DNA from 2 places in the Dorea chungnamensis genome. Region 2 is predicted to be linked to the other one. Evidence: predicted binding sites of a transcription regulator. Region 2 holds the regulator's gene; the other holds the start of a gene.
The links. Region 2 encodes Rex, which represses fermentation and respiration genes when NADH is low (regulators of the CRP and FNR family bind a similar motif). Its sites were predicted from a motif close to ATTGTTAANTANTTAACAAT; they were not measured.
Positions count from the first base shown of each region.

Region 1: the regulator Rex is predicted to act here: its motif matches at 11,210-11,229, upstream of ABE613_RS11165 (acyl-CoA carboxylase subunit beta).

Region 1 covers NZ_JBDOHT010000012.1:43,387-59,019, reverse strand. The annotation lists gene ABE613_RS11200 (sodium:solute symporter family transporter) at 1-661, shown strand, start outside; gene ABE613_RS11195 (2-isopropylmalate synthase) at 848-2,836, shown strand; gene ABE613_RS11190 (sigma factor) at 3,561-4,178, shown strand; gene ABE613_RS11185 (ABC transporter permease family protein) at 4,230-6,896, shown strand; gene ABE613_RS11180 (ABC transporter ATP-binding protein) at 6,880-7,638, shown strand; gene ABE613_RS11175 (aminopeptidase P family N-terminal domain-containing protein) at 7,727-9,517, opposite strand; gene ABE613_RS11170 (peptide MFS transporter) at 9,659-11,014, opposite strand; gene ABE613_RS11165 (acyl-CoA carboxylase subunit beta) at 11,354-12,793, shown strand; gene ABE613_RS11160 (OadG family transporter subunit) at 12,808-13,587, shown strand; gene ABE613_RS11155 (biotin/lipoyl-containing protein) at 13,610-13,984, shown strand; gene ABE613_RS11150 (sodium ion-translocating decarboxylase subunit beta) at 14,031-15,185, shown strand; gene ABE613_RS11145 (oxaloacetate decarboxylase subunit alpha) at 15,225-15,633, shown strand, end outside.
Region 2 covers NZ_JBDOHT010000004.1:26,993-42,625, forward strand. The annotation lists gene ABE613_RS04685 (NAD(P)H-hydrate dehydratase) at 1-1,272, opposite strand, end outside; gene ABE613_RS04690 (redox-sensing transcriptional repressor Rex) at 1,363-2,007, opposite strand; gene ABE613_RS04695 (ABC-F family ATP-binding cassette domain-containing protein) at 2,138-4,093, shown strand; gene ABE613_RS04700 (flavodoxin family protein) at 4,094-4,816, opposite strand; gene ABE613_RS04705 (DUF6472 family protein) at 4,844-5,020, opposite strand; gene ABE613_RS04710 (NADP-dependent isocitrate dehydrogenase) at 5,140-6,336, opposite strand; gene ABE613_RS04715 (GntR family transcriptional regulator) at 6,358-7,011, opposite strand; gene ABE613_RS04720 (hydroxymethylglutaryl-CoA lyase-like TIM-barrel protein) at 7,032-8,432, opposite strand; gene ilvA (threonine ammonia-lyase) at 8,612-9,826, opposite strand; gene ftsY (signal recognition particle-docking protein FtsY) at 9,844-10,782, opposite strand; gene smc (chromosome segregation protein SMC) at 10,792-14,352, opposite strand; gene rnc (ribonuclease III) at 14,360-15,055, opposite strand; gene acpP (acyl carrier protein) at 15,109-15,342, opposite strand; gene plsX (phosphate acyltransferase PlsX) at 15,377-15,633, opposite strand, start outside.

The sequences.
Region 1 (15,633 bases), on a different contig from region 2:
ATGTTATTTCCTCGGCGGATTTGGAAGATTATTCGATAATCCAACCATTTATGCAGAAGACGGAAGTATGATCTACGATGGAATTATTCCATATATGCTGTCAACGCTACCGGATATTTTGATTGGTATTGTTGTAGTATTGGTGTTATCTGCATCCATGTCGACTCTGGCATCATTGGTGCTGACGTCTAGTTCTACATTGACGCTTGATTTTCTGAAAGGTAATGTGATGAAAGATATGGACGAAAAGAAACAAGTACGTACAATGCAGGTATTGGTTGTATTCTTTATTGTATTATCTGTAGTAATCGCATTGGATCCACCGACCTTTATTGCTCAGCTTATGGGTATCTCCTGGGGAGCACTTGCCGGAGCATTTCTGGCACCATTTATGTATGGATTATATTGGAAAGGCGTTACAAAAGCTGCGGTATGGGCAAGCTTTGCATCAGGTGTTGGAATCACAGTTTCCAATATGTTCCTGCATTATATCGCATCCCCAATTAATGCAGGTGCAATTGCAATGATTGTTGGTTTGATTATTGTACCAATTGTTAGTCTGATCACACCAAAGATGAACAAAAAACAAGTGGATGACATATTTGAATGTTATGAAGAGAAAGTAACCATTACAAAAAAGCGTTCTTTGGAGGTAAATTAGAAGCGATTTTCGTCTGATTCCAGAAGAAGAAAAATGAAATGATACGACATTAAAATACATCAAGGAAAGTGATTAAAATTATCACTTTCCTTTTTTGTTGACATATGTTAGGATAGGATATGATTAAAAAAAAACAATTTAGTTGATGAATTTTATTCGATTTGTCATAGAAGGAGAGGTATTTGTATGAAAAATTGTAAGAAATATGAAAGAACATATTTTATGCCACCGGAGGTTACTTATGATTGGGTGAAAAAAGAATATATTGAGAAACCGCCGATTTGGTGTAGTGTGGATCTGAGAGATGGAAATCAGGCATTAATTGAACCAATGAGTTTGGATGAGAAGTTGGAATTTTTCCAGATGCTGGTAGATATCGGTTTTAAAGAGATTGAGGTCGGTTTTCCGGCAGCATCTGAGACAGAATATCAATTTATGAGAACTTTGATAGAAAAGAATATGATCCCAGATGATGTCACGGTTCAGGTATTAACACAGGCAAGAGAGCATATTATTAAGAAAACATTTGAGGCTGTAAAAGGTGCTCCGCATGCGGTTATTCATTTGTATAATTCAACATCAGTTGCTCAGAGAGAGCAGGTGTTTCGAAAGAGCAAAGAAGAGATTAAAGAGATTGCCATCGCCGGTGCGGAATTACTTCTGAAACTTGCTTCCGAGACAGAAGGAAACTTCACGTTCCAGTATAGCCCGGAAAGTTTTCCGGGAACAGAAGTAGATTATGCGGTTGATGTATGTAATGCAGTCTTGGATGTATGGAAACCAACAGCAGATAATAAAGCAATTATTAATATCCCAACAACCGTAGAAAATGCAATGCCACATGTATTTGCCTGCCAGTTGGAATATGTTAATAAGCACCTGAAATATAGAGATAACGTTATCTTATGTTTACACCCTCACAATGACAGGGGATGTGGTGTGGCAACGGCAGAACTTGGAGTTCTGGCAGGAGCTGACCGTATTGAAGGTACTTTATTTGGAAATGGAGAGCGTACCGGTAATGTAGATATTGTTACAATGGGAATGAATATGTATTCTCATGGTGTGGATCCGGGACTTGATTTTTCAAATATGCAGAAGATTAGAGAGACTTATGAGCGTTTGACCAGAATGCATGTATATGAGCGTCAGCCATATGCTGGAGATTTGGTATTTACAGCATTTTCAGGATCTCATCAAGATGCAATTGCTAAAGGTATGACTTGGAGAGAAGAGAAACAGTGTGATACATGGACAGTTCCATATCTGCCGATTGATCCGCAGGATGTTGGAAGGAAGTATGATTCTGATGTTATTCGTATCAATAGTCAGTCTGGTAAGGGTGGTGTCAATTATATCCTGAAGCAAAGTCATGGAATTAATCTGCCACAGAAGATGAGAGAAGAAGTTGGATATCTCGTAAAAGATGTTTCTGATAAGGCACACAAAGAACTTACACCTGAGTGGGTATATCAGATTTTTGCAGATAATTATATTAATACAAAAAGTATCTTCCATGTGGATGAATGTCATTTTAAACAGGTAGATGGAATTACGGCAGAAGTGACAATTAATCATGCCGGTGAAAGCAGAGTGATCACTGCCAATGGTAATGGACGTCTGGATGCTGTCAGCAATGCAATTAAGCAGTATTTTAACATTAGTTATGAACTTACATTTTATGAGGAGCATTCACTCACTAAAGGATCTTCTTCTAAGGCAGTAGCATATGTTGGAATCATCTGTAAAGGCAAGACTTTCTGGGGCGTTGGCATTGATGCAGATATTATCCGTGCTTCCATTGAGGCATTAATTGTAGCTGTTAATAAGATAGAAGAACTGGGATCTGCTGATCCATGTAAAGATGCCAGAATGATTGAAATCATGAATTATATTCAGGCCAATTATATTGACATTACTTTGGATGATCTGGCAGAAAAATTCTATCTGTCCAAACCATATATTTCTAAATATATCAAAGAGAAGTCAGGAATGACATTTGGTGAGCTGGTTAAGAAGATTCGAATGAAAAAGGCAAAAGCACTTTTGAAGAGCAGCAATATGACGGTAGAGAATATTGCCTTGTCGGTTGGTTACCAGAATGTTGAGCATTTTAATCGAATGTTTAAGAAAGCTTATAACATGACACCAATGCAGTTCAGAAATCAGAAGTAGATGGGAATTTAGTTGAGTTAGTTGGTAATTGGGTGTGTACGGCGAGAGGATGGATGGGATGGTTGCCATTGCGGAGTCCTTCGCTAAGAATCCATAACAGGAAAAGAAGCAGATATTTTGTGACCAGGCTGATTCACCCCGAAATCTTGATGATTTCGAGGCTCAGCAGCCTTCTCAGATTTGGCTTGAAGCCAAATCTTCGCACAAAATATCTGCTTCTTTTCCTGTAACGGATTCTAACGCTTGTCCAACGAACGGCAACCATCCCATCCATCTTCTCGCCTGACATCCCCCAAATCCGTAACTTCCTCATCCGGGAGAATTCCTGCGCGTTATGCAGAGCGAATGATCATAGTAAAGATATTGTCAAAAAACTGGCAGAATAACTAACTGAATCTTCCATTGAAATAATGATGAATAGTATAAAAACATCGCTCCCCATTGCGCTTCACGCTAGGAATTCCCCCAGATGAGTTCATTCTCAATCACAAAATTTACTCATCTAAATTCCCATTTCATAAAGAATTGATAGGATTCATCTACAGTGTATGTTATAATAAATACAAAAAGGGACACGGCAAATTCAATTGGGGACGGAGGAAAATGAAAAAACCCCCGTCCCCAATTGAATTTTTTGTAACAAAATGTCGAATTCCGACTCTTATTATTGAGGAGGTGGCAGGGGTGGAGGATTTTGTGGAGGTATACATGGGATATATGAAGGATGTGTATTTTTTTACTCAAACTGAGTGGCAGTCCGAATCTTGCGGAAGAATTGACTCAGGCCACTTTTGTAGCTGTGTTTGAACATTTGGATCAGTTTCAGGGAAGGTGTAAGATGTCGGTTTGGCTATGTCAGATTGCGAAGAACCAGTATTATGCGTATTGTAGGAAGAGCATGCATTTTACAGGAGAGGAGGTTCCGAAGAATTATGAGTCTAAAGAAAATATGGAAGAGGATATTATAAAGAGGGAAGAGCATCTGAAAGAATGTAGTGAATGTAGAAAGTATATGAATCGGATGAAGCAGGAATTGTTCGTGAGAGAAGAAATGGGAGACTATCTTGAGGAAGAAAAACTTCTAAGAAATAGAAAAGAAGTCTTAAAAAAAGAGGTTAAGGCTGATTTTATGGCGAAAGTAGTTCAATTTGATATTCCTGCAAATCTGATGATCTTTATTGCAATATTCTATCGTAATGTATCCTTCTATCGCATAGGACTTTGCATGAATATTTTTGGATGGACAACAGAGAAAAAAAGGAAATGCGGATCCGGTGGCGTGGGTAATGTCGGCTGTTTCTATTGCCTTAAAGGTTGGGATCTCGTGTGTGTGGAATTGTAGGTATTGCGATGTTACTTATAAGATAATATGGGGAACAAGGAGAGGGAAAGAATGAAGAAAAGACTGTCACTTGATCGAAAGTATCTGCTTGTTACAGGAATCATAATGCAGATCATATTGCTTCTTCCGTGGATTTCGCTTGGAGGAAAAAGATATAATACATATGCATATTTATTTCGTTTGCATGCATCTGAAGATATGCGGACAGTAATGCGGGCGGATTTTGCATCAATCGGGGAAGGCTGGATGGACTGGACGGATATCCAATCCATGATGTTTGTGTTTATTGGGCAGCTGCTTCTCTTAGTCGTGCTACAGATTTTGGGGATTATAAGCATTTTACAGGTGTTCTCGAATAAGAAGAAGGGATTTGTGTCGGGCGTGTGTCTGGTGATCTGCGCTGCAAATCTTTTCAGTATAACAAGTGGCCCTACTTTTTATATGGATAGTTGGTTTGCTAAGTTGTATCTTCTTATTATGCTGATACTTCAGGGAATCAATCTCATTGGGTATCGTATGATAGATTCATGGGTGGAAGCGACCGAAGAGATGCGTCGGATTAAAGAGCATGAACGACAGGTAAAAAAAGAGCGGAAAGAACGGCTTGTATTTGAAGGGAAGTACTCCGCGTTATTTTATCAGGTTGTATGGAAGAATTTTAAGAGCAATTGGGCGACTTATCGTATCTTTGTGCTGGTAGATACTGTGTCGATTAGTTTTATTTTTGCAGGTATGGGGATGCGAGAAATGTTATCTGGGATGCAGGGAGTGGAAAATCTCCTTACCGGACAGGGACTTGGCACAATCCTCCTAAATTTTCTTGCATCGGCAATCATAATATCCATTTTCATGATAGTATCTGTTTTGATGTTTTACCTGAAAAATCATATGAGTAGCTATTCATTATTTCAGAATCTTGGAATTCGAAGCAAAACACTGTATTTGTTTATAGGAACAGAATTGGCAGTATGCATGATACTGGCATTGATTGGTGGATGCATTTTGGGAAATGTGATTCTGTTTGTATGCCGTATCGCAATTCGGAATGGATTTAACGGGGCAATTCTGCTGGAAAACATTACGGTTAAGAGTTATTTGTTGACACTATTGGTCAGTTTTCTAGTCTATCTGATATCTGCCATGGCAACTCATGATGTTTATTATGAGACGGGTGGAACTTCTGCGAGATATAAAGCTGTACAGAAAGAAAAGATGCCGGGAATTTTGAGCCCTTTATTCATGATATTTGGAGCAGGAGTCATTGTGTTTTCTGTTTATGGATTTTCTCAGAGAGAACATGCAGAAGGAATGGTGTATATTGTATTTTTCCTGATTGGGTTATATTTATTTATGCGACATTGCTGGAATATGTATTTGCGCTTGAGAAAAAAGAAGAATTCAATTTATTTGGGAGGTTTATTAAAGAAGAATTATTTTTATCATCATTTTAAGACGGCATATCGGTATTTATTTTTATTTACGATATTACATATCTGCGTGCTTTTTGTGTTTTCGCGAGAAGTAACCACATCTCTGATTGAAGAAGAACCAGAGACAATGTTCCCATATGATTATGTATGTATGGCGATTGAAGATGATATGCCTATATTTGAAGAGATAAAAAATGAGAATCAGGCGGAAGTGTTAAGTTATCCAATGGTTCGAGTCAGTAACGCAGATAATTCTACAGAAATCAACGGTGCAATGGAGTGTATACAGCCTCAGGGACAACATATCGGAATCTCAGAGTCTACCTATCGAAAATTGTGTGAGAACATAGGAGAAAAGCCAAAACAACTGAATCTTGCAGAAGATGGAAGTGAAATATATGTCATCTATCAGGAAGATAAAAGTGTGAGAGCACATCCGATTGATTATTATATGGGGACGAAGACTCCTTATCTTCATATTGGACAGCCATTGATAGCTTATGATTATGTTAAACGAGAGAAATTATTTCAGCCACGTAAAGTTATTGGAATGGAGCGAACCAGCCTTATCGGCAATTTGAGACAGGGTGAACATGAGAATATTGTTGTGTTCTCGGATGAATATTTCGCAGAAGTTGAGGATATGTGGAAAACTACGATATACTGGAATGGTGAGCAGATCAGCGAGGAAGAAGCAATAGAAGATGTGACGATCCATCACTGGCCGGATCAACTTGTTTTAATAAATGTGGCAGATGATCAGAAACAAGATGTGGAAAAGAAACTGCAGATATTTGACGATAATCATGTATTTGATAATTCTTTTGACAGTGAGGTGCAGTCATGGTACTCAAAAACTACTCTCATTGATCAGATAAAGTCCGAACGATTTATGAATATTGCAGTCAGTATGTTTATCATGATAATTATGGCAATCGTAAGTTTGATCCTTCTCTACATGAAAGTAGAGTCTGAGATGGATGAGAAGAAGAGACAACAAGAATTTCTTGAGTGCATGGGTATGCGAAAAAGAGAACGCTTACAAATCATTAAGTCAGAATTGGGGTTCTACTTTTGGGTACCCATGACAATATCGATTATTTCGATTATAGTATTTACGGCAATAACGTGGAAACTGAGATTATTTTCACAGACTGACTGTATTGCATATTCCAAAGTATTGACAATTATTTTCCTTATTTATACAGCGGTAGAATCACTAGGGATGAAGTGCCTGGAGTATTATATCATAAGAAAAGTGGAGGGCAGCCATGGAAACAATCATTAGAACTGAAAAGCTATATAGAAGTTATTCAAAAACGGGCGGCAAGAAAGAACAGCCAGATGATATCCGGGTCCTAAAAGGGATTGACCTGGAGGTAGAAAAGGGAGAATTTGTTGGAATTATGGGAAAATCCGGCTGTGGAAAGACTACGTTGATTAAAGTGTTGGGATTAATTGATGAACCAACAAAGGGAACCATATATTTTAAAGAAAAGGACATCGATAAACTATGGAAAGACGAATTAGCAGATATCCGACGCAGAGAAATCGGGTTCGTATTTCAGGATTTTTATTTGATGGATAGTCTGTCCGTAAAAGAGAATATCATGCTTCCGATGATTCTAGATAAAGCAGAAGCTGAATCATGCATCGAAAGAGCTGAAAGCCTGGCAGAACAATTCGGCCTTACCCATCTTCTTGACAAAAATCCATACGAATTATCAGGTGGAGAGAAACAAAGAGCAGCAATCTGCCGGGCACTTCTAAATAATCCCGAATTAATCTTAGCCGATGAGCCTACCGGAAATCTTGACTCAAAATCCGGGAAAATCGTGGTAGATGAATTCATAAAAATCAATGAAGTTATGAAAAAGACCATCATTATGGTTACACATGACCCACAGATGGCAAGCAAATGCAAAAGAATCATATTCTTAAAAGATGGAATCGTGCTGGAAGATCTAAGACGTATTGGAAGCTGCGAAGAATTCTATCATAAAGTGTTAGAAAGAATGGCAGAATTGTAAATTGGGTACAGGGCATATGACGATTGGGTACACCACATTTTTTAATAGGGGACGTAGTAAAATTGCATTTTACTACGTCCCCTATTAATTAAATTGCTCTAGTATATTCTTTTAACCATTCTCTTTCTTCATCTGTCAGATGTGGTCCGATTTTTTCATATACTTCTTTATGGTAGTTGTTCAGCCATTCTTTTTCATCTCTGCTCATTTCATCAGGGTCAATTCCGTCTAGGTCGATTGGAGCGAATGTGATAGTCTCGAAGTGCATGAACTGTCCATATTTGTTCTTATTGCCTTTTTTTACGACAAATTCATTTTCAATACGAATACCGAATTTTCCATCTTCGTAGATTCCTGGTTCATCGGTGATGACCATGCCTTCTTCTAACTGATGATGTTCATTCTTGCTTGGAACGACATACCAGCGGAAGCCAGTCGGTGCTTCGTGGATGTTACCGAGGTATCCGACGCCATGTCCGGTACCGCACTGATAGTCGAGATCAAGATCCCAGATTGGGCCTCTTGCAAGGACGTCAAGATTGTATCCGTAGCATCCGTAAAGGAATTTTGCACGGGACAGGCGCATCATGGCACGTACAACAGCAGTAAAGTATTTTTTCATCTGCTGGTCAACAGAACCAAGGATAAATGTTCTGGTGATATCGGTAGAACCTTCATAATATCCACCGCCAGTATCATTTAAGAAAAATGCGCCGGATTTAAGTTGTACGTCAGACTCTTCGCAAGGAGAGTAGTGCATCATGGCTGCGTGGTCGTCAAATGCACACAGTGGTTCGAAACTGTCGCGGATATAGCCTTCTTGTTCTGCACGAAGCTCCGTTAATTTTGCAGCAGAGCTAAGCTCTGTGATTGGTTCTTTGTCATAACGTGTTTTTACCCAATACATGAATTTGGTGATTGCAACACCATCCTTGATATGAGCATTTTTGATGTTCTTAAGTTCTACATCATTTTTCATGGCTTTCATAAGGATAGTTGGATTTGCAGCTTCTACGATTTTGCAAGGGATATTCTTGTACAAAGCGTAGTTCATTTTCATTGGGTCAATCAGTGCAACACTGTCAGTGCTGATATTCTTGATATCTTCATAAATATTATTGTAAGGATGAATATTGACGTTATTCTTCTTTAATTCTTCATGGATTCGGTCATCCAGTTTGGAGTCGTCAACATATAGTTCAACAGCATCCATGGTTACGATTGCATAGGAAAGCAGTAATGGGAAGAAATCGATATCATCTCCACGGACATTCAGAAGCCAGCATACATCATCAAGAGAAGCAATGATATGTGTATCTGCTCCGTTTTCTTCCATTTTCTTTCTCACGCGTGCAAGTTTGGAAGCTGTACTCTCGCCAGAATATTTTTCTTCCAGGAAGAATGCTGGTTTTTTAGAAAGAGATGGACGGTCTTCCCAGATTGCATCAATCAAATCTTCAGAATAATCAATCTGAATATTCTTTGCTGTTAATGCATCTTCATATTCCTGACCTTCTCCCATGGAAAGCACACGGCCATCGAAGCCTACCGTGCCGCCTTCTGGTACATTATCGCATAAATATTCTGTGATAGATGGAGTATCACCCACGAACATTTTCATCAGTCGGATGCCGCTTCCTTCCAGTTCGTTAGTTGCCTGGAAGAAGTACCTTCCATCTGTCCATAGACCACCGTCATCTTTTGTAATCACGGCTGTACCATAAGAGCCACTGAATCCGGTAATGAATTTTCTTGCCTTAAAATGTTCTCCTACATACTCGCTCTGATGGAAATCGGCAGTAGGAACAACATATGCATCAATCCCTTTTTCAGCCATCAAAGCACGAAGTTTTGCAATTCTTTCTGCTACAATTGTCATAATCAATTGCCTCCTTTATATTGTAATTTCATTATGAAATACACAGATATATTTTGGAAAATGTGATTTCCTGTAGAAAAAAAGGCTCCCGGGGAACCGGGAGCCCTTTCCTTCAAAAAGTAAATCCTTTTATGTATTGACTTATTTACCGCCAACCATTTCGTCAAATTTCTTCGTGAACGCTAACATGATAACACCGCAGGCGATGATCAGGATTGTAACGATACCGTAAGCTTTAACGAATGAGAACTGTGCAAGGAAGTTGTAAAGTGGACCATATCCTTTTCCAGCGAAGAAAATGATGAGTGGCCATACACCAAGCAATGTTCCAAGCAGTTTCTTAGGAGCATATTTGTTGATGAAAGAGTTTCCAAGTGGTGAGAAGATAACTTCACCGACAGACATAGCAACAGCTGTCAGGATGATAACCCAGATACCAACTGGATCTTTTGTTCCTTCACCGCTAAGGAATGCAGCAAGTACCATGGATGCTGTACAAAGACCAAGGATAATAATACCTACAGATGTCTTTGTGAACATTCCCCAGTCGCCCTGTGGTCTTTGTTTCATCTTAGCCCAGATTCCAGCGAATACAGGACAAAGAATAATACAAAGAAGACCATTCATAGAGTCAAACCATGCAGTAGGCATCTGGAAAGAACCGATGTTCCAGTTAGCCCATCCGGAACCGCCCTGCTCAATTGGACCAAATTCATAGTAAACTGGCATGTAAGCCATGTACCAGATTAACCAGAATACACCAGAGAACAGTGTTACGATTAAGATAGCGATAACACGATTTTTCTCAAGCTTTGTAAGAGGAGCATTGTCTTTCTCTTTGTCAGCTTTGTCAACATCTTCAGTTCTGTTGTCAACAAGGAATGGTTTTTTACCAGCATCACCTAAGAACTTCATTCCAAAGAGCCACCATGCACAGTCGATGAACATGAAGATTCCGCAAAGAAGGAACATGAAGCGATAGCTGTAGTTTGTAGCAACAAGAGTCAGGAATGTTGTTCCGCAGAATGAACCAATATTAACGAATGAATACTGGATACTGAAGATAGAGTCCAAAGTATCTGCGTCAGCTAATGGGAACAGACGTCCGTTGATACCAGATACATTTCCTTTGAAGAAACCTGTACCGATAGCAATCAGGATAATCATAACCCAAACCATACCTTTGCTCTGTGCCTGCCATGCACATAAATAACCAAGACCCATTAAAATCTCTCCGATTGGAACGAGGAGTCTTGGGCTAATCCAACGGTCAGCAATGTATCCACCGATAACTGGTGTGATATAAGTAAATGCTACCAGGTTGGAACTCATCAACGCACCCTCAGCTTTGGAAAGTCCAAGACCTCCTTCTGCTGCAGAAAGAACGATGAAGATGGCAACGCCCCATTTAGCAGCGTAGTATGCAAGTCTTTCAAGAGTGAAAGAGAAACTACATACATAGAAACCAAATGGCCATTTCTTTTTTGTTGTTTCCATTTTTAACCCTCCAATTAAAAATATAGTATTGTTTCGGTTTTTGTGTAGAAAAATGTCTACATTTAAAAACCATGATAAATATATCATAAATTAGACTAAAGTACAATAAAAAGTTAAGAAAAAGTTAATGAATAGTGCAAAATTCACAGTTGCTTTAACGTGCTGCCATGATAACTTGATATAATAAAAAAATAATTCGATAATATTTTAACAGAAAAATGCGAAAAGTATTGCATGGAGAGAAGAAAAACGATATAATACAATTGGCAAAAATTTGGTTCTACTTTACAATTAAGTATCAACCCAATTTAAATATGTAAGAAAATGGAGGACTATACTATGGGCAACATGGCAACAGAAAATGTAGCAAGTGCAAGAATTGCTTCTTTACTTGATGCAGGAAGCTTTGTTGAAATCGGTGGTGCTGTTACTGCCAGAAGCACTGATTTTAACATGCAGGAAAAAGACACTCCGGCTGATGGTGTAATTACTGGTTATGGAGTAATTGACGGAAATTTAGTATATGTATATAGCCAGGACGCAACGGTATTAAATGGAGCAATTGGTGAGATGCATGCGAAAAAGATTTCAAATATCTATGATATGGCAATGAAGATGGGTGCGCCGGTAATCGGTCTTGTAGACTGTGCTGGTTTTAGACTTCAGGAAGCGACAGATGCATTAGAGGCATTTGGTAATCTGTACTTAAAACAATCAATGGCTTCTGGTGTGATTCCACAGATTACAGCAATCTTTGGGACTTGTGGTGGTGGACTTGCTCTCGTCCCTGCTTTGACAGATTTTACCTTCATGGAAGCATCTGATGCAAAGTTATTTGTGAATTCACCAAATGCAATTCCTGGCAATGAGATTTCAAAGCTGGATACCTCTTCTGCAGAATATCAGAGTGAAAAGTCTGGTCTTGTAGATGTGGTGGGAACAGAAGCAGAAATCCTTGAAAATATTCGTGCCCTAATTTGTATGCTTCCTTGTAATAATGAGGAAAATGTTGCCTACGATGAGTGTACAGATGATCTCAACCGTGTATGTGAAGGGATTGAAAATGCAGTTGAAGATACTGCAATTGCACTGGCCAATATTTCTGATAGCAACGTGTTCTTTGAGACGAAAAAGAATTTTGCAAAGGATATGGTGACCGGATTTATTCGATTGAATGGGATGACAGTGGGTGCTGTTGCGAACCGTTCAAAAGTATACAATGAAAATGCAGAAGTTGTCGCAGAATTTGATGGCTCCTTGTCTGCTCATGGAGCAAGAAAAGCAGCGGAATTTATAACATTTTGTGATGCTTTTAATATTCCGATTCTTTCTTTGACAAACGTGTCTGGATTTAAAGCCGGAAAATGTGAAGAAAGAAATCTTGCGAGAGAAGCTGCAAAGCTTACTTATGCATTTGCCAATGCAACAGTTCCAAAAGTGAATGTTGTGATTGGAAAAGCATTTGGAAGTGCTTATGTAGCAATGAATAGTAAGTCTATCGGTGCAGATATAGTGTATGCATGGACAACTGCAGAGATTGGTATGATGGATGCAAATCTTGCAGCTAAGATTATGTATGCAAATTCTGATTCGGCTACTGTAAAAGAAAAAGCAGCAGAATACAAAGAATTGCAGTCAAGCCCGCTTTCAGCAGCAAGAAGAGGATATGTAGATACGATTATTGAACCAGCTGATACCAGAAAATATGTCATCGGTGCATTTGAGATGTTATTTACCAAGAGAGAAGAACGCCCGATGAAAAAACATGGTGCAGTTTAGAGAGGTGAGGTAAAGTGAGAAAAAAGATTAGTTTATTACTCTGTGTGCTTGCGACAATGCTCTGCTTTACCGCATGTGGAAGCGGCAATAAAACAATGGATTATGATGAAGCTACCATTGAACAGACGACAGAATTTCTGTTGAGTTATTGTGCGAGTACCGATGAAGCAACGCTCGAACAGTGGAAGTCCATGACAGATTTTAATGTTGAGCTACAGTTGACTGAGGCTGGGATCCCTGTTACGCAGGAAAGTTTCCTTGGAGCATTGGAGGCGTGGCAAGCGGCTACTAAAGAGTGTGGTGAATATATAGGTCATGGTGATTATACATTTGAGGCATCTACAGATGAACTTAAAGTTACAACAGCAGTTGAGTTCTCAGACCGTGAAGCAACGATTACATTTGTATTTGATGAAGATTCTTATCTGGACAGCATGACAGTTGATGCAGAATATTCAACAGGAGAAATATTGGAAAAAGCAGGATTAAATACGATACTTGGAATGGGAACGGTATTTATAGTACTGATTTTTATTTCATTCCTGATTTCCTTATTTAAATATATTCCTGCGATTGAGAAAAAATTCAAAAAGCAGCCTGTACAGGAAGTTAAGACAGAGAAAGCTCCTGTTCAGAATCTTTCTGCAGTTGAGACTCCGGTCGCAGATGATCTGGAATTGATCGCAGTCATTTCTGCAGCAATTGCTGCCGCCAGAGAGGCAGAAGGATGCAGCAAAGATGGATTTGTTGTAAGAAGTATTAGACGTCGTCCGTCAAATAAATGGAATGCATAACTACCCAAAGGAGGAATTTAAAATGAAAAATTATACAATTACAGTAAACGGAAATGTATATGATGTAACAGTAGAAGAAAAAGGTGCAGGTGTGGCATCGGCTGCGCCAGTAGCAGCACCAAAGGCCGCACCTGCTGCAGCACCAGCAGCACCAAAGACTGCTGCACCGGCTGCAGGAGCAGGTTCTGTTGAAGTAAAAGCCGGAGCTGCAGGAAAAGTGTTCAAGATTGAAGCAAATGTTGGACAGAGTGTAAAAAGAGGCGATGCGGTTGTAATTATTGAAGCAATGAAGATGGAAATTCCAGTTGTGGCACCAGAAGATGGAACAGTGGCAAGTATTGATGTGGCAGTTGGTGATGCTGTAGAATCAGGAGCTGTTCTTGCTACATTAAACTAGAGACATAATCTGATTATGTTTATTTAACACGACTGGAGGTTAAAAAATGGAATATATAACAACAACATTAGGAAACCTCGTGCATCAGACAGCATTTTTCAGTCTCACATGGGGCAATTTGATCATGATTGCAGTTGCATGTTTTTTCCTATATTTAGCAATCAGACATGGGTTTGAACCTCTGCTCCTGGTACCAATTGCGTTCGGTATGCTTCTTGTAAATATCTATCCAGATATTATGTTGCATGCAGATGAGGCAGCCAATGGAACCGGAGGATTACTTTACTACTTCTATGTTTTGGATGAGTGGTCAATTCTTCCGTCTCTGATATTCCTCGGGGTAGGTGCGATGACAGATTTTGGGCCATTGATTGCTAATCCAAAGAGTTTCCTGCTGGGAGCAGCAGCGCAGTTTGGAATTTTTGCAGCATATCTTGGTGCAATGGCAATGGGATTCTCTGATAAAGCAGCGGCAGCAATCTCTATTATTGGTGGTGCAGATGGACCGACTTCTATCTTTCTTGCCGGTAAATTACAGCAGACGGCATTAATGGGGCCGATTGCGGTGGCGGCATATTCTTACATGTCACTGGTTCCGATCATTCAGCCGCCAATTATGAAGTTATTGACAACTGAAAAAGAGCGAAAGATTAAGATGGAACAGCTTCGCCCAGTTTCTAAATTGGAAAGAATTCTTTTCCCGATTATTGTTACTGTTGTAGTGTGTACGATTCTTCCGACGACAGCACCGCTGGTTGGTATGCTGATGCTTGGTAACCTGTTCCGTGAATCGGGAGTTGTAAGACAGCTGACTGAGACTGCCTCTAATGCATTGATGTATATTGTAGTAATCTTGCTTGGTACTTCTGTAGGTGCAACAACGAGTGCAGAAGCATTCCTGAATATGGACACCATTAAAATTGTTGTTCTGGGACTTGTAGCATTTATGTTTGGTACAGCAGCCGGAGTATTGTTTGGTAAATTGATGTGCTATGCAACGCATGGAAAAGTAAATCCTTTGATTGGCTCTGCCGGTGTATCTGCAGTTCCAATGGCGGCCAGAGTATCACAGAAGGTAGGTGCAGAAGCGGATCCTACAAACTTCCTTCTGATGCATGCGATGGGACCGAACGTAGCGGGTGTAATCGGTACTGCAGTTGCAGCCGGAACATTTATGGCAATTTTCGGCGTAGGTGTATAATGATCTAAAAATTGTTGATAGATTATAGGAGGATATAAAATGGCAGAAATTGAGAAAAAACCAATTAAAATAACAGAAACCATTCTGCGTGATGCACATCAGTCTCTGATTGCTACCCGTATGACAACAGAACAGATGCTTCCGATTATTGAGAAGATGGATAAAGTAGGATATCATTCAGTGGAATGTTGGGGAGGTGCTACATTCGACGCATCCCTTCGTTTCCTGAAAGAAGATCCGTGGGACAGACTTCGCAAATTCCGCGATGGATTTAAGAATACAAAATTACAGATGTTATTCCGTGGACAGAACATCTTAGGATATCGTCCGTATGCAGATGATGTGGTAGAATATTTTGTTCAGAAATCTGTAGCTAATGGTATTGATATCATTCGTATTTTTGATTGCTTAAATGATCTGCGCAATCTGCAGACTGCAGTAACTGCAG
Region 2 (15,633 bases):
CATATTTACATAGTTTCCTTCAGAAACTGATGCAACAATAGTTCTGGCATCTTTCAGTACACAAGTCCATTGACTTTTTTGAACAAATGAATCCAGTATATCCATCCTATGTTGTTTTAATTCCTCTACACTTATATGTAACAGCCGTGACATCTCTTTCATATGTGGTGTTATCACAAAATCTGTATGATGAATCTTTTGAAGATAAGCGTTATGCTCCGCAATCAGGTTCAAACCATCTGCATCAATCAGACAAGGTACTTTCACATGCTCAAGAGTTGCCTTCAATATTCTCCTGGAACGCTCACTGATTCCTATTCCAGATCCAATACAAACTGCATCTGCCCATGTTAAAAGATTTAACAACTCAGTCTTATCAAAAATGTCATAAGTTGTAATAATTGCTTCCGGAAGGAGCTGCTGTAAAATAATCCTATTTTCTTCCGGTGTATAGATCTGTACCAGTCCTGCTCCAGACATATATGCCGCTTTTGCATTCAGATAAGCCGCTCCAGACATACCTTTACTTCCTGCAATTACAAGTAACTTCCCATATGTCCCTTTATTCGAATTTTCTTTTCTGGCTGGCAGAAATTTACAATATTCCTTCTTCTCATAAGTATATGCCGTTTTTTCGGTAGCAATTATTTTTTCCGTATGGATTCCGATATCAGCTACAATCACTTTACCAGAATATTCCTTTCCGGGATAGATTGCAAGTCCCAGCTTTTCCATTTGAAAAGTCACCGTAATATCTGCACGGAAAGCAATTCCAAGGACACTTCCATGATTCGCAGATATTCCAGATGGCATATCTACAGCAAATTTTACAGCCTTTGCTTCATTCATCTTCTGAATAATCTGAAAATATTTTCCTATAATCTCACGGCTAAGTCCAACACCGAACATCGCATCTATTATGATACTATATTCATCTTCTTTGTACTCTTTGAATATCTCAACACCTGTTTCCCTTAATTTACTCATCTGCTGTTTTGTTTCATCCGTACGATGAGATTCATTTCCTACAAAACAAACTGTCACAGGATACCCTTTTTCCTTTAAAAGTCTCGCTATCGCAAATCCATCACCACCATTATTCCCTGAACCACATACGATACACGCTTTGGACAGATCAAGCTTTTCCGCCTCCATAGTCTCTACACATCTCTTTGCAGCACGCTCCATTAACTCCATAGACGGAATTCCCAGTTCCTGTATTGTATATTGATCCGCCTTTTTCATTTGATTTCCATTAAGCAGATATCGCATAATCTCACCTTCCAAGTTCATTTTATAATATAAAAGGACGTGTAAAAACCAGCCCGTCTGCGCATGCCAGTCATTACACGTCTTTGCTTATTATTTCTTATGTTCTTCGTTATATCGGCTAATATTGTATGATAACTGCATTAAGCTTTCAGACAAGTGTACATTTTCAACAATTATATGATCCGGCAGATTCAAATCTGTATGGGCAAAATTCCAAATTGCACGAACACCATTGTCTACCAGCATATTAGCCACTTCAATTGCCTTATCCTTTGGAATAGTCAAAACTGCAATCTCAACATCATTTTGTTGGACAAATGTCTTTAACTCATCCATCATACGAATCGGCACGCCTCTGATTGAAACACCCACCAATCTTGGGTTGACATCAAAAATTCCTTTTAATACAAATCCTCTCTTCTCAAAAGCTGCATAATTAGCAAGAGCCTGCCCTAAATTACCAGCTCCTATAATAATCATATTATGAGCCTCTTCCAAGCCAAGAATCTTACCAATCTCTGTATACAAATATTTAACGTTATAACCATAGCCCTGCTGACCGAACCCACCAAAATTGTTAAGATCCTGACGAATCTGAGATGCAGTCACTTTCATACGCTTACTCAAATCGTTAGACGAGATACGCTCCACTCCATTTTCAAGTAGCTCTCCTAAGTATCGATAGTATCGTGGCAATCTACGGATGACCGCCTGGGAAATCTCTCTCTCTTCCAATAGTCTCACCTTCCATTTCATTCTAAGAAATATTATATAGAATTGTGTGAACAAAGTCAAACTTTTAGTTGTATTTTGTCCTATTTTCGCTATAATGAAAACGAGTGAAAAAGGAGGATATGAAAATAATATGATATTAGCATGTCACGGAATCAGTAAATCTTTCGGCGAAAAAGTGATTATCGCTGACGGTTCTTTTCATATAGAAGATCACGAAAAAGCAGCTCTTGTTGGTCCCAATGGAGCGGGAAAATCAACGCTTTTTAAAATGATTGTAGGTGAGCTTCCTTCTGACCGCGGAGAAGTAATTTTAACCAAAGGCAAAACCTTGGGATATCTTGCACAGCATCAGGCTATGCAAAGTGGAAGCACTATCTATGAAGAAGTGAAACTTGCCAAATCTGATATCATCGAAATGGAAACACAGATCCGTTCCATCGAATTAGAATTAAAACATTTAGAAGGTGATGCATTGACATCACGCCTTGAAACATATAATCGTCTGACAGCTTCTTTTGAACGCCAGAATGGTTATGCATATGAAAGTGAGATTAACGGGGTATTAAAAGGTCTTGGTTTTACAGAAAATGATTTTTCTAAACCCGTAGATACCCTTTCTGGGGGTCAGAAAACCCGCGTCTCTCTTGGTAAATTATTGCTCACCAAGCCAGATATCTTGCTTTTGGACGAGCCTACTAACCACTTGGATCTAAACTCTATAGCTTGGTTAGAAACTTATCTTCTGAATTATCCAGGAGCCGTTCTGATCGTATCTCATGACCGTTACTTTTTGAACAAAGTAGTGACTAAGGTCTTAGAAATCGAATCTGGAAAATTGATGACCTATAATGGAAATTACAGTGATTATGCTGCCAAAAAGCAGCAGCTTCGTGATGCTCAGATAAAAGAATATTTAAATCAGCAGCAAGAAATAAAGCATCAGGAAGCCGTAATTGAAAAGCTTCGTTCTTTTAATCGTGAGAAATCTATCAAACGTGCAGAAAGCCGTGAAAAGATGTTGGAAAAGATCCGTCCTGTAGAGAAACCCTTGGAAGCAAATAATGAGATTCACTTAACATTAGAGCCTTCTTGTGTCAGCGGTAACGATGTTCTGTCTGTTGAACATCTAAGTAAATCATTTCCAAATCAAGTTCTGTTTCAAGATATAAGTTTTGACATTAAACGCGGGGAACATGTTGCAATCATCGGTGACAATGGAACGGGGAAAACAACACTTTTAAAAATCTTAAATCAGGTAATATCAGCAGATTCCGGTACATTTACATTGGGAACTAATGTAGCGATCGGATACTATGATCAGGAACACCATGTACTACATATGGAAAAAACCATTTTTGACGAAATTTCAGATGATTACCCGGATTTGACTAACACGAAGATCAGAAATATGCTGGCCGCTTTTTTATTTACTGGGGATGATGTGTTTAAACGGATCGGTGACCTAAGCGGTGGAGAACGTGGCAGAGTATCTTTAGCGAAGCTGATGCTTTCGAAAGCTAATTTTCTGATTCTTGACGAACCAACAAACCACTTGGATATTCCATCAAAAGAAATTCTGGAAAAAGCATTGAACAACTATACCGGAACTATCTTATATGTTTCACACGATCGTTATTTTATCAATCAGACAGCAACAAGGATCCTTGATCTGGTGAATCAGACTTTTGTAAATTATATAGGGAATTATGACTATTATCTTGAAAAAAAAGACGAGCTAACAACCATTTATGCTGGTGCCCCGTCTTCTGTTTATATTCCAGGAACTGCAAATTCTGCTATATCTTCTGGCAAAGACTCTGTTGCAGCAAATGTGTCAGATTCTAAGCTCGACTGGAAGGAACAAAAAGAAGCACAGGCTCGCGAGCGAAAACGAAAAAACGAACTGAAGAAAACCGAAGAACGCATCACTACTCTTGAAGAGCGGGATGCTAAGATTGACGAAATGATGTTGCAGGAAGATATTTTTACAAGTTCCATTAAATGTCAGGAATTAGCCAATGAAAAGGCAGCTATTGCGGAAGAACTTGAAGAGCTGTATATAAAATGGGAAGAGCTGGCTGAATAGCTACAGCTCTTCCTTTTTCAGTAATTTCCATGGACGTTCTTTTCCAAGCCATCCCATTTCTTTCCAATAATTATCATCCACCGGACTCATTCCTTTTTTATGAAAGCTTCTCATAATATAGAACAGAGCACGAGTCTTGATTCCTGGATTCACTCCATCTGGATCTTTGGAAATCTTTAATACAAGCTTACTCAAATCTCTGTCAATCCGCTCTTTCTTATCTGCACTGACACCATCCCAACCAAGCGATGCCACCGACATTCCGTAGGTATACACTCTAGCGGCACCCCAGAACTGGAGACTAATCTTCATATCCTTAAGCGTAGATCTCACGCCGCCTCCCGCGGCAGTTGCAATACACACTGCCTGTTTTCGAAACATAGAAGCTCCCGGTCTGTGAACCATAAAACGATATCCATAATGATCCAACATAGATTTCATCGCTCCCGTTACATGCATGACATGAACCGGTGAAGTCAGAATCAACAGGTCAGCTTTATCAATCAAGCCAGTCAACCGCTTCATGTACATTAGATAATCAAAACATTTTGTCTCATCTTCCATAATACATCTTCCACAGCCTCTGCAAAACTCAGGCATATCCTTCGGTAGAAATAGTTCAATTACCTGATCCTCCTTTGTAGCAATCTTATCAATCAACATTTTTCCCACATGATAAGTAGAACCCTTTCGCATAGTTCCATTAATCATCAATATATTCATCTTCTATACTTCCCCCATTCATATAATCTACATCTGATGTCTAACAATCGTATATTCATCGCCATAACTATAATATGGGCAATCGTAATATGTATTGGTCACAAATCGATACAATTCATCCTCATCTAATGCCATCTGACAAGTGAAACATTCATAGTCCTCATCATATTCATAATGAGCACATGATTCACAATTACTCTTCACGATACACAACTCCTTCCTGGGAACAAGTATAACATATTTTTCATTTGGGTACACCCTAAATGTAAAAAGGGGACGTAGTAAAAGTTAATTTTACTACGTCCCCTTTTTACTATTAATTACTACAATTTCTCAGCAATTGCTTTTATAAACTCTTCACTATTCAACACAGTTGGATTCTCTAAAGTTGTAATTAAAGCAAGATCTTTGGTCATTTTTCCTTCTTCAATTGTGTCGATCGTTGCTTTTTCAAGCTTATCTGCAAAATCCATCAATTCCTGATTGCTGTCTAATTCACCACGTTTTCTCAACGCTCCGGTCCATGCAAATATAGTGGCAACTGAATTGGTTGATGTTTCTTCTCCTTTTAAGTGTTTATAATAATGACGCTGTACTGTTCCATGTGCAGCTTCATATTCATAATAACCTTCTGGAGATACCAGTACAGAGGTCATCATAGCCAATGAACCGAATGCGGAAGAAACCATATCACTCATTACATCTCCGTCATAGTTCTTACATGCCCAGATATATCCGCCTTCTGATTTCATAACGCGGGCAACTGCATCATCAATCAACGTATAGAAATATACGATACCAGCTTTTTCAAATTTTTCTGCATATTCTGCATCATAGATTTCCTGGAAAATATCTTTGAATGTATGATCATATTTTTTAGAAATCGTATCTTTCGTCGCAAACCACAGATCCTGCTTGGTATCCAGAGCATAATTGAAGCAGCTTCTTGCAAAACTTTCAATGGATCCGCACAGATTGTGCATTCCCTGTGCAACACCTGGTCCTGCATAATTATGTACCAGTTCTCTCGTTTCTGTTCCATCTTCGGCAGTATAAACCAGTTCTACTTTTCCAGGTCCCGGAATCTTCATCTCCGTATTCTTATAAACGTCACCATAAGCATGTCTCGCTATTGTAATTGGTTTCTTCCAATTCTTCACACAAGGTTCTATTCCCTTTACCACAATTGGAGCGCGAAATACTGTTCCGTCAAGAATAGCACGGATTGTTCCATTCGGACTCTTCCACATTTCTTTTAGATTATATTCTGTCATACGTGCGGCATTTGGTGTGATTGTTGCACATTTCACTGCTACTTTATATTTTTTAGTAGCATTTGCAGAATCGATGGTTACCTGGTCATTGGTCTCATTTCTGTGTTCCAGTCCAAGATCATAATACTCCGTGTTCAGTTCAATAAATGGTTCCAGAAGATTCTCTTTGATCATCTTCCACAAGATTCTTGTCATCTCATCTCCATCCATCTCTACAATTGGTGTTGTCATCTTAATCTTTGCCATCTTGCTTCTCTCCTTTTTGATTTACTTCTCCATATGGAGGTTCTCCATAACATTCATGATATGCTGATTCGCAAGCATTTCAGCCTGATCAGCGTCTTTATTCTTAATTGCCTCAAGAATACCTTTATGTTCCTCGATTGATTTCTGTGCTCTGTCCTTGGCACCTACCGACAAAGTACGTGCCATCTTCACATATTTGTGAAAATCAGATAATACATGTTCTAGTATACGACTGTTGGATGCCTCATACAAGACTTTATGAAATTTACCATCCAATTCAGATACCTGTGCCGCTTTTCCTTCACTCTTTTTTTGCAAATGAAACTCTGACAATAGAATAATCTCCTCTAATTCTTCTATCTGTTCATCGGAAATATTATCTGTCGCCCATCTTGCACATAAGCCTTCCAAAAGAGATCTTATTTTATAAATATCATGTACATCTTTTTGAGTAATACCTTTTACATAAGCTCCCTTATTAGGAATGATCGTCACCAGCCCCTCTAGCTCCAACTGTCTAAGCGCCTCCCTAACTGGCGTTCTGCTGACTCCCATTTCTTCTCCAATGGAAATCTCTCTTAATTCATCATCATCTTTATATACTCCAGAGAGAATATCTTCACGGAGTTTTTGAAATACCTTTCCTCTAAGAGAATGGTCTTGATATTCTTCCATGTTCTGCTCCTTCTTCGATTCTATTTCTCCTGGACAAGGCTGACTCCAAGCTGTTTACATGCATCATCAATAACAACAAGCAATTCATTATCTGTCAGTACCGTAACACGGCCTTCCTCATACTCTTTATCTACCCATGCCTTCACCATTATTACTAATTCTGAATTTTTATCTACTTGTTTTTCTTCAGGCAGATGAAAGTACGTATTGATCCAATGCGCAATCCCAGCAAGACCAGATGTATTGGATACTGCAACCAACGGTGGTCGTTTGAGGAATTTATCTGTATCAAATATATTATAAATCTCTTCATTTTTTAATAGTCCATCTGCATGAATACCCGCTCTGGTAACATTAAAATTCTTTCCTACAAATGGTGTCCTTGACGGAAGCTGATATCCTATCTCTTTCTCGTAATACTCTGCAAGATCTGTAATTACCGTTGTATCCATACCATCCAATGTTCCTCTTAACTGTGCATATTCAAATACCATAGCTTCCAAAGGTGTATTGCCAGTACGTTCTCCAATGCCAAAAAGTGAACAGTTTACACCGCTTGCACCATATAACCATGCAGTTGTAGAGTTACTGACTGCTTTATAAAAATCATTGTGACCATGGAACTCAATTAATTCGCTTGGCACACCCGCATGAACACGAAGTCCATAGATAATTCCAGGAATAGATCTTGGAATCACAGCTCCTGGATAGTTTACTCCATATCCCATCGTATCACAGACACGAATCTTCACTGGAATCTTATATTCATCCATTAATTTCATAAGTTCCAGACAAAATGGAATAACGAAACCATAGATATCAGAACGCGTAATATCTTCCAGATGGCATCTCGGGCTCACTCCAGTTTCCAGACATTCACGGATCACTGATAAGTAATGATTCATACACTCTCTTCTTGTCATCTTTAATTTATAAAAGATATGATAATCAGAACAGCTTACTAGAATTCCAGTTTCTTTCATTCCAATCTCTTTTACCAGTTCAAAATCCTTTTTACTTGCGCGGATCCAACTAGTCACTTCCGGAAACTTATATCCTTTTTCCATACACCTATATACTGCATCCCGATCCTTCTTGCTATACAAAAAGAATTCACTCTGGCGAATCTTTCCCTTCGGTCCACCTAGTTTATGAAAATAGTCATAGAGTGTCACAATCTGTTCTGTGCTATATGGCGCGCGAGACTGCTGACCATCACGAAATGTAGTGTCTGTAATCCAGATTTCATCCGGCATACTATGGGGTACAATACGATCGTTAAATGCAATCTTCGGAATCTCATCATAATGAAATAGATTCCGGAATACATTCGGTGTATCAACATCGACCAGAGGATACATATGCTCCTCCAATTGAAGCAAATTCGAATGCTTGTCCAAATAAACTTTTCTATTTTCCATAATACACACTCCTTAAAATGACATTACCAAAACAAAACATTATTTTATATCTTAATGTGTATAATTGTATACAATTATACATTTTGTGTCAAGGGGAATTTTTCTCTCTTTATACAAAAAGAGACAGAAAATTCTAACAAATTTTCTGTCTCTTTAATGTTGTGAATTCTCATCTCATTTTAGTATAGCTTTGCTCCAATCTCTCTTGGACGGAATCCTTCATCTTCAAGTGCCATCAGTATATCATGTTTATGTTCTGTTCCGAACGCCTCCATAGTGATACGAAGTTCTACTGCCGCATTTCGGTTGGTACTTACGAACTGATTATGTTCCAACTTGATAACATTTCCCTGTGCATTGGCGATGGTTGCCGCAACTCGTACCAATTCACCTGGTTTATCCGGAAGAAGTACGGATACAGAGAAGATTCTGTCTCGTTGTATCAAACCATGCTGTACAATAGAAGACATGGTGATTACATCCATATTTCCACCACTTAAGATTGCAACTGCCTTTTTACCTTTCAAATCAAGCTGACGCAGAGCTGCAACTGTCAGCAGACCCGAATTCTCTACTATCATCTTATGGTTCTCTACCATATCCAAAAATACGGCAATCAATTCATCATCAGCAACCGTCAGGACACTGTCGATATTCTCTTTTGCATACGGAAAAATCTTTTCTCCAACACGCTTTACAGCGGTACCGTCTGCAATTGTATTAGCACTATCTAGGGTAACAGGCTCTCCTGCTTCCAGAGCCGCTTTCATGCTTGCTGCGGCAGCAGGTTCTACACCAATTACCTTAATCTTAGGATTCAGCATTTTCGCAAGCGTTGATACACCTGTCACCAGACCGCCGCCGCCAACCGGCACCAGAATATAATCAACTGTAGGTAATTCCTGAACAATCTCCATCGCAATCGTACCCTGACCTGTTGCGATTGCCAGATCGTCAAATGGATGTACAAACGTATAGCCATTTTCTTCTGCAAGTTTCAATGCATATTCGCAAGCATCATCATAGACATCCCCATGTAAGATCACTTCTGCTCCATAGCTTTTCGTTCGATTTACTTTGATAAGCGGAGTGACCGTTGGCATTACAATCGTTGCTTTGCAGCCAAACTTCTGAGCAGCGTACGCAACTCCCTGAGCATGATTTCCTGCAGACGCAGTAATCAATCCTTTTTCACGCGCTTCTTCTGTCATCGTGCTAATCTTATAATATGCCCCCCTTACTTTATATGCACCTGTATACTGCATATTTTCCGGTTTCAAATAAATCTTTCCGCCAGTCTGCTGACTAAGGTATTCACTATATACCAATTTTGTCGGATTTGTAACCTTTTTTACAAGTTCACTGGCTTCTTCAAATTTTTCTAATGTAAGCATTGAATATTTCTCCTCTCTTATTCTGCTGTAAATAAAGCGTTTACAAAAGTATCTGCGTCAAATTTCTGAAGATCATCTATAGTCTCCCCTACGCCAATATATTTGACTGGAATCCCAAGTTCAGCCTGTATTGCCACAGCAATCCCCCCTTTGGCAGTTCCGTCCATTTTTGTCAAAATGATTCCTGTGATGTCTGCTACTTCATTAAATTCTTTTGCCTGCTGCAATGCATTCTGACCTGTTGTAGCATCTAGAACGACCAATGTTTCCCGAAATGCTTCTGGATACTCACGATCAATAATTCGATTCATTTTCTTTAATTCTTCCATCAAGTTCTTCTTATTGTGGAGTCTTCCGGCAGTGTCACATAACAGCACATCCGCATGTCTGGCCTTAGCAGCCGCAACCGCATCATATACAACCGACGCAGGATCAGAACCTTCCTGTCCACCGATCAGATCTGCCTGTGCCCGGTTTGCCCATTCTTTTAACTGCTCCCCCGCTGCAGCTCGAAACGTATCCGCAGCAGCCAATATAACTTTCTTATTTTGTGCCCGGAGTTTACCGGCTAATTTTCCAATTGTTGTAGTCTTTCCGACACCATTGACTCCGATTACCATAACAACCGACGTCTTTTTCTCGAACTCATAAGCAGTTTCACCTACATCCATCTGTTCTTTGATACTGTCAATCAATATCTGTCTGCATTGTGAAGGTTCTTTGATATGCTGCTCTTTTACTTTGGTTTTCAAATCATCCAGAATATCATAAGTAGCCTGAACACCAAGATCTCCCATGATTAGAACTTCTTCCAGCTCTTCATAGAACTCATCATCTATATGAGAAAATCCATTAAAAATACTGTCCATCCCAGATACAATATTATCCCTCGTCTTACTGAGACCTGAGACCAGACGTTTAAAAAAACCTATATTTTCCTTATTCTCTTCTGTCATATCGTCCTCCTATTGCTCCAACTCATCTTCTAACAAACTTACAGATACAAGTGTAGATACACCTTTTTCCTGCATAGTAATACCATACAGTCTGTCGGCAGCAGTCATTGTTCCCCTTCGGTGTGTAATTACAATGAACTGTGTATGTTTCGTTAATTTATGCAAATATTGCGCAAACCTCACAACATTGTTATCATCCAATGCCGCCTCAATCTCATCCAGCAGACAGAACGGGGATGGTTTTAAATTTTGAATAGCAAATAATAGCGCAATAGCCGTCAAAGCTTTCTCGCCGCCGGATAATTGCATCATATTCTGCAATTTCTTTCCTGGCGGCTGAGCAATGATTCGAATACCCGCTTCCAGAATATCTTCATCTTCCATCAGCTCCAATGTACCTTTTCCACCGCCAAACAACTCTTTAAATACTGTATCAAATTCCTTGGCTATCAAGGCAAACTGCTCCTGAAACTGTTTACGCATCGCAGTATCAAGTTCTTCAATGATCTGTTCCAGCGTTGCTTCTGCCTCCACCAGATCATCATACTGTCCTTTTAAGAATTCATATCGTTCGGATACACTCTTATATTCTTCTATCGCGTTAACATTCACATTTCCAAGTGCACGGATCTCACTTTTTAATTCCTGTATCCTCTTTTTCATCTTTGCAAGATCCGTCAGATTTTTGTCTCTTAACTCTCTTGCATGGTTAAACGTAATCTCATATTCTTCCCACATATAATTCATCTGTTTGTCAGAGGATGCCTCATAATTCTCTCTCTGACTCTCCAGACGGAATATTTCTTTATCAAGACTTGACATATGCTTGGACAGATCTTCACGTTTTTGCAGGAATACTTTGTGTTTTTGGTTTAATTCTTCACGTTCTTTTTTGAATTTTTCTATTTCATTCTGAATCTCTTTAAATAAATCTTTTGAATTCTCTATAGTCTGTCGCAGTTCTGTGATCTGCTCCTCTTTTTCTTCGATTTCCTTTGAAGTACCACCTTTACTCTTCTCCAATTCTTTTAATTCATTCTGAAATTTACCGATTTCTTCTTGAATACGATTTACATTCTCTATCACGAATGTAAATTTTTGTTCCAGACTGGCATATGCAAGATGTATCTCTTCTGTTCTTTTTAACTTCAAAGTCTCTTCTTCATGTTCTTTATCAAGAACTTTCTGTTCTTTTTCAATTCGTTCTGTCAGATCCTTTTCAAGCGTTTCTGATGTATCTAACTCAACATTGATGGATTCCTGATTATCAATAATGTCTGTAATCTGTTCATCCAGCCTTTCTGACTCTATTCTAGTCTGCTCAGAAATCTCATTTGCATTTTTCATTCTAGATGCTGCCTGATCGGCATTCATTTTTGCCGTGTTCTGAATGACGTATGCTTTCTGGAGTTTGTTACTGATCTCATCCAGTTTCTCATAATAACCAGCACGCTCTTTTCGCAAGGCTTCGGAAGACGCTTCCATCTCATCCATCTCTTGCTTCAGTTTTTTAACTGTTTTTTCAAACTCCTCTATTTCACGTCGTCTGCTCAACAGATTGCTGGAATTTTTAAAAGCTCCACCAGTCATGGAACCTCCAGGATTAATCAATTCTCCCTCTAACGTTACAATGCGTATAGATTGTTTGTACTTTTTTGCAATTGCAATTCCATGATCAATATGGTCAACAACAAGCGTCCTTCCAAGCAAATAATCTGCTAATGATTTATACTGGCTTTCCACCTTTACAAGTGTATTCGCAGTACCGATAACGCCTTGTTCATGTAAGGCTTCCGGCTTCCCGATTCCTGAATAGGCATGAATTGTAGTCAACGGAAGAAATGTTGCACGTCCAAACTTGTTCTTTTTCAAGAACTGAATCATCCGTTTGGCTGTTTCTTCATCTGTAGTTACAATATTCTGAATATTACCTCCAAGTGCTGTCTCAATGGCAATCTCATAATTTTTATCCACTTTGATCAGATCAGCAACAACGCCTAACAATCCTTTTTCTCTGTCCCTATTGTCCATTACTTTTCGAATACTATTACCATACCCATCATAACGCTCAGTAATATTTTTTAAAGATTCTAATCTGGATTGCTCTCTGTGAAATGCTGTCTGTCCGATACGAAATTGCTCCGTCTGCTTTGCCAGTCGTTTCTGAAGTTCTTCAATTTTCGTCTCATACTGACTGCTCTCTTCAGACAGTTCAATAATCTTAGAAGATACTTCTTTTAATTCATTCTGATAACCTTTTAGTTTTTTGCTCTGTTCCCGGATCTCCGTTTCAGATTCCTGAATCTGGCGATCCATTCCAGCCTTTCTGACATGAATCTGCTCAAGCATGGTATCGTATTTTTGAATCTTTGCCTTAGTAGATGCCCTGCTATTCAACAATTCCATGATATCATTTTTATTTTTATCTACAGAAGCAGTGATTTCTGCAATCTTGGATTGAACATCAATCAGCTCTTTTTTGGCCTGTTCTTCAAGATGCATCTGTTCATCCATCTGTTTCTGGATCGCTTCCTGTTCTGACTTTAATTCTTGAAGTTGACCCTCACGGACATTTATTTCTGAATCGATAGTTCTTGCACGCTGATCGTAATGTGCATCATTCATATGCATACTGCGAATCTGCTCTTTGAACAATTCTATCTGATTCTCAAGCTGCTGTTTCAACATATTAGTCTCATTGAGCTGACTTTTCGCTTTTTCAATCGATGCATCAATGCCATCAACTTGTTCTTCCACAGATTCATATTCTGTTTTCATGGCATCATATTGACTGCTTGCTTCTCCAAGTTCTTCTCTGGTCACGTCAAGCTTTTCATCAATTCCCTGAATCTGTTCCTGTAGTCTCTCAGTCTCAAGTAAGAACATGTTAATATCATACGTTTTCAACTGTTCTTTCTTTTTTAAGTATTCTTTTGCCGTCTCTGCCTGTCTCTCCAGAGGTCCGACCTGCTTCTCAAGCTCTGCTAAAATATCATTTACCCGCAAAAGATTCTGCCGTTCTTCTTCCAACTTTTTGACGGACATGTTTTTTCGGCGTTTGAATTTTACAATTCCAGCTGCTTCATCGAATAATTCTCTTCGTTCCTCTGGCTTACCGCTTAGGATTTTGTCAATCTGTCCCTGACCAATAATAGAATAACCTTCTTTTCCAATTCCGGTATCGTAGAATAACTCATTGACATCTTTTAAACGACAGGCGCTCCCATTGATTAAATATTCACTTTCTCCAGAACGATATAGTTTTCTGGCGACTGTTACTTCTTCATAATCAATCGGGAGCTGATGATCTGAATTATCCAGTGTAATTGCCACAGAAGCATAACTTAGAGGCTTCCGATTCTCCGTACCGGAGAAAATAACATCTTGCATACTTCCACCACGCAATTGTTTTACACGCTGTTCTCCAAGCACCCATCGCACGGCGTCCGCAACATTACTCTTGCCGCTTCCGTTCGGTCCTACAATGCCTGTAATCCCGTTATGGAAGTCAAATTTAATCTTGTGTGCAAATGATTTAAACCCTTGCACTTCTATGCTTTTTAAATACATTCTACACCTACTTTATATTCATCTTGTGCAGCTTCAAAATACTCTGGTAAGCTGCGTCTTGCTCTGCCGCTTTTTTTGTACGGCCCGTACCAAGGCCATAGACCTTTTCTCCAATAGAGACGGCCACATGAAACGATTTATCGTGATCAGGACCTTCTTCTCCAATCAGTCTATAGGAAATGACCTCTTTAAAATTGGCCTGTACAATTTCCTGCAGGATAGTCTTGCTATCATAAAAGAGCTTTTTATTCTCAAGATCTTTCAAGATAAATCGCTGAATAAACTCTTTTGCATTAGCAAAACCACCATCAATATAGATTGCTCCAATCAGTGCTTCCATTGCATCTGAGGTGATAGATTCTCTTTTACGTCCTCCAGTAGCTTCCTCTCCTTTGCCAAGCAGAAGGTAATCACCCAACTTCAAATCTCTGGCACAAAAAGCCAGAGCCGGCTCGCATACCATACTGGCTCTTGTCTTTGTAAGTTCACCTTCCGGCATCTTCCCATGTTCATAAAACAAAAATTCACTAGACACCAATTCCAATACAGCATCTCCTAAAAACTCCAGACGCTCATTACATTCATATTTTGGCAGATGCATTTCATTTGCATAAGAACTATGAATCATCGCTTTTTTTAATAAATGAAAATCTTTAAATTTATATCCGATTTTATTTTCTAATATTCTTAAATCCAGTCCCATAATATGCCTCACATAAGAAAAAGCCCTACTGGGCTTTTTCTTTTCTATATTCCCTAGTTATTTGTTGCATTTTTGATCTGTTCTACAGCATCTCCTACTGTAACGATCTTCTCAGCATCATCATTATCAATTTCAATATCAAATGTCTCTTCTATCCCCATAATAATCTGAAAAATATCAAGAGAATCTGCTCCCAAGTCATCTACAAATGTAGTATCCATCGTAATCTCGTCTGCATTAATATTCAATACATCAGCAATAATTTCCTTAATTTTTTCGAATTCCATTTTGTTTCTCCTTTTCTCCTACTTATTGTTCTCTCTATTCAGCGGATATCACATCCGTTTGAATACACTCTTTGATTTTTTCATTAATTTTCTGATTCTTAAAGGTTACACACTGAATCAATGTATTGCTCACTTCTTTTGCTTTTGCACTTCCGTGTGTTTTCACTACAAGACCATTCAATCCAAGAAGTGGCGCTCCACCGTACTCACTGGCATCAAATTCCTTCAACGTTGCTTTCAATGCCGGTTTTACAAGAAGTGCACCAATTTTACTGCGAAGGGTACTCATCA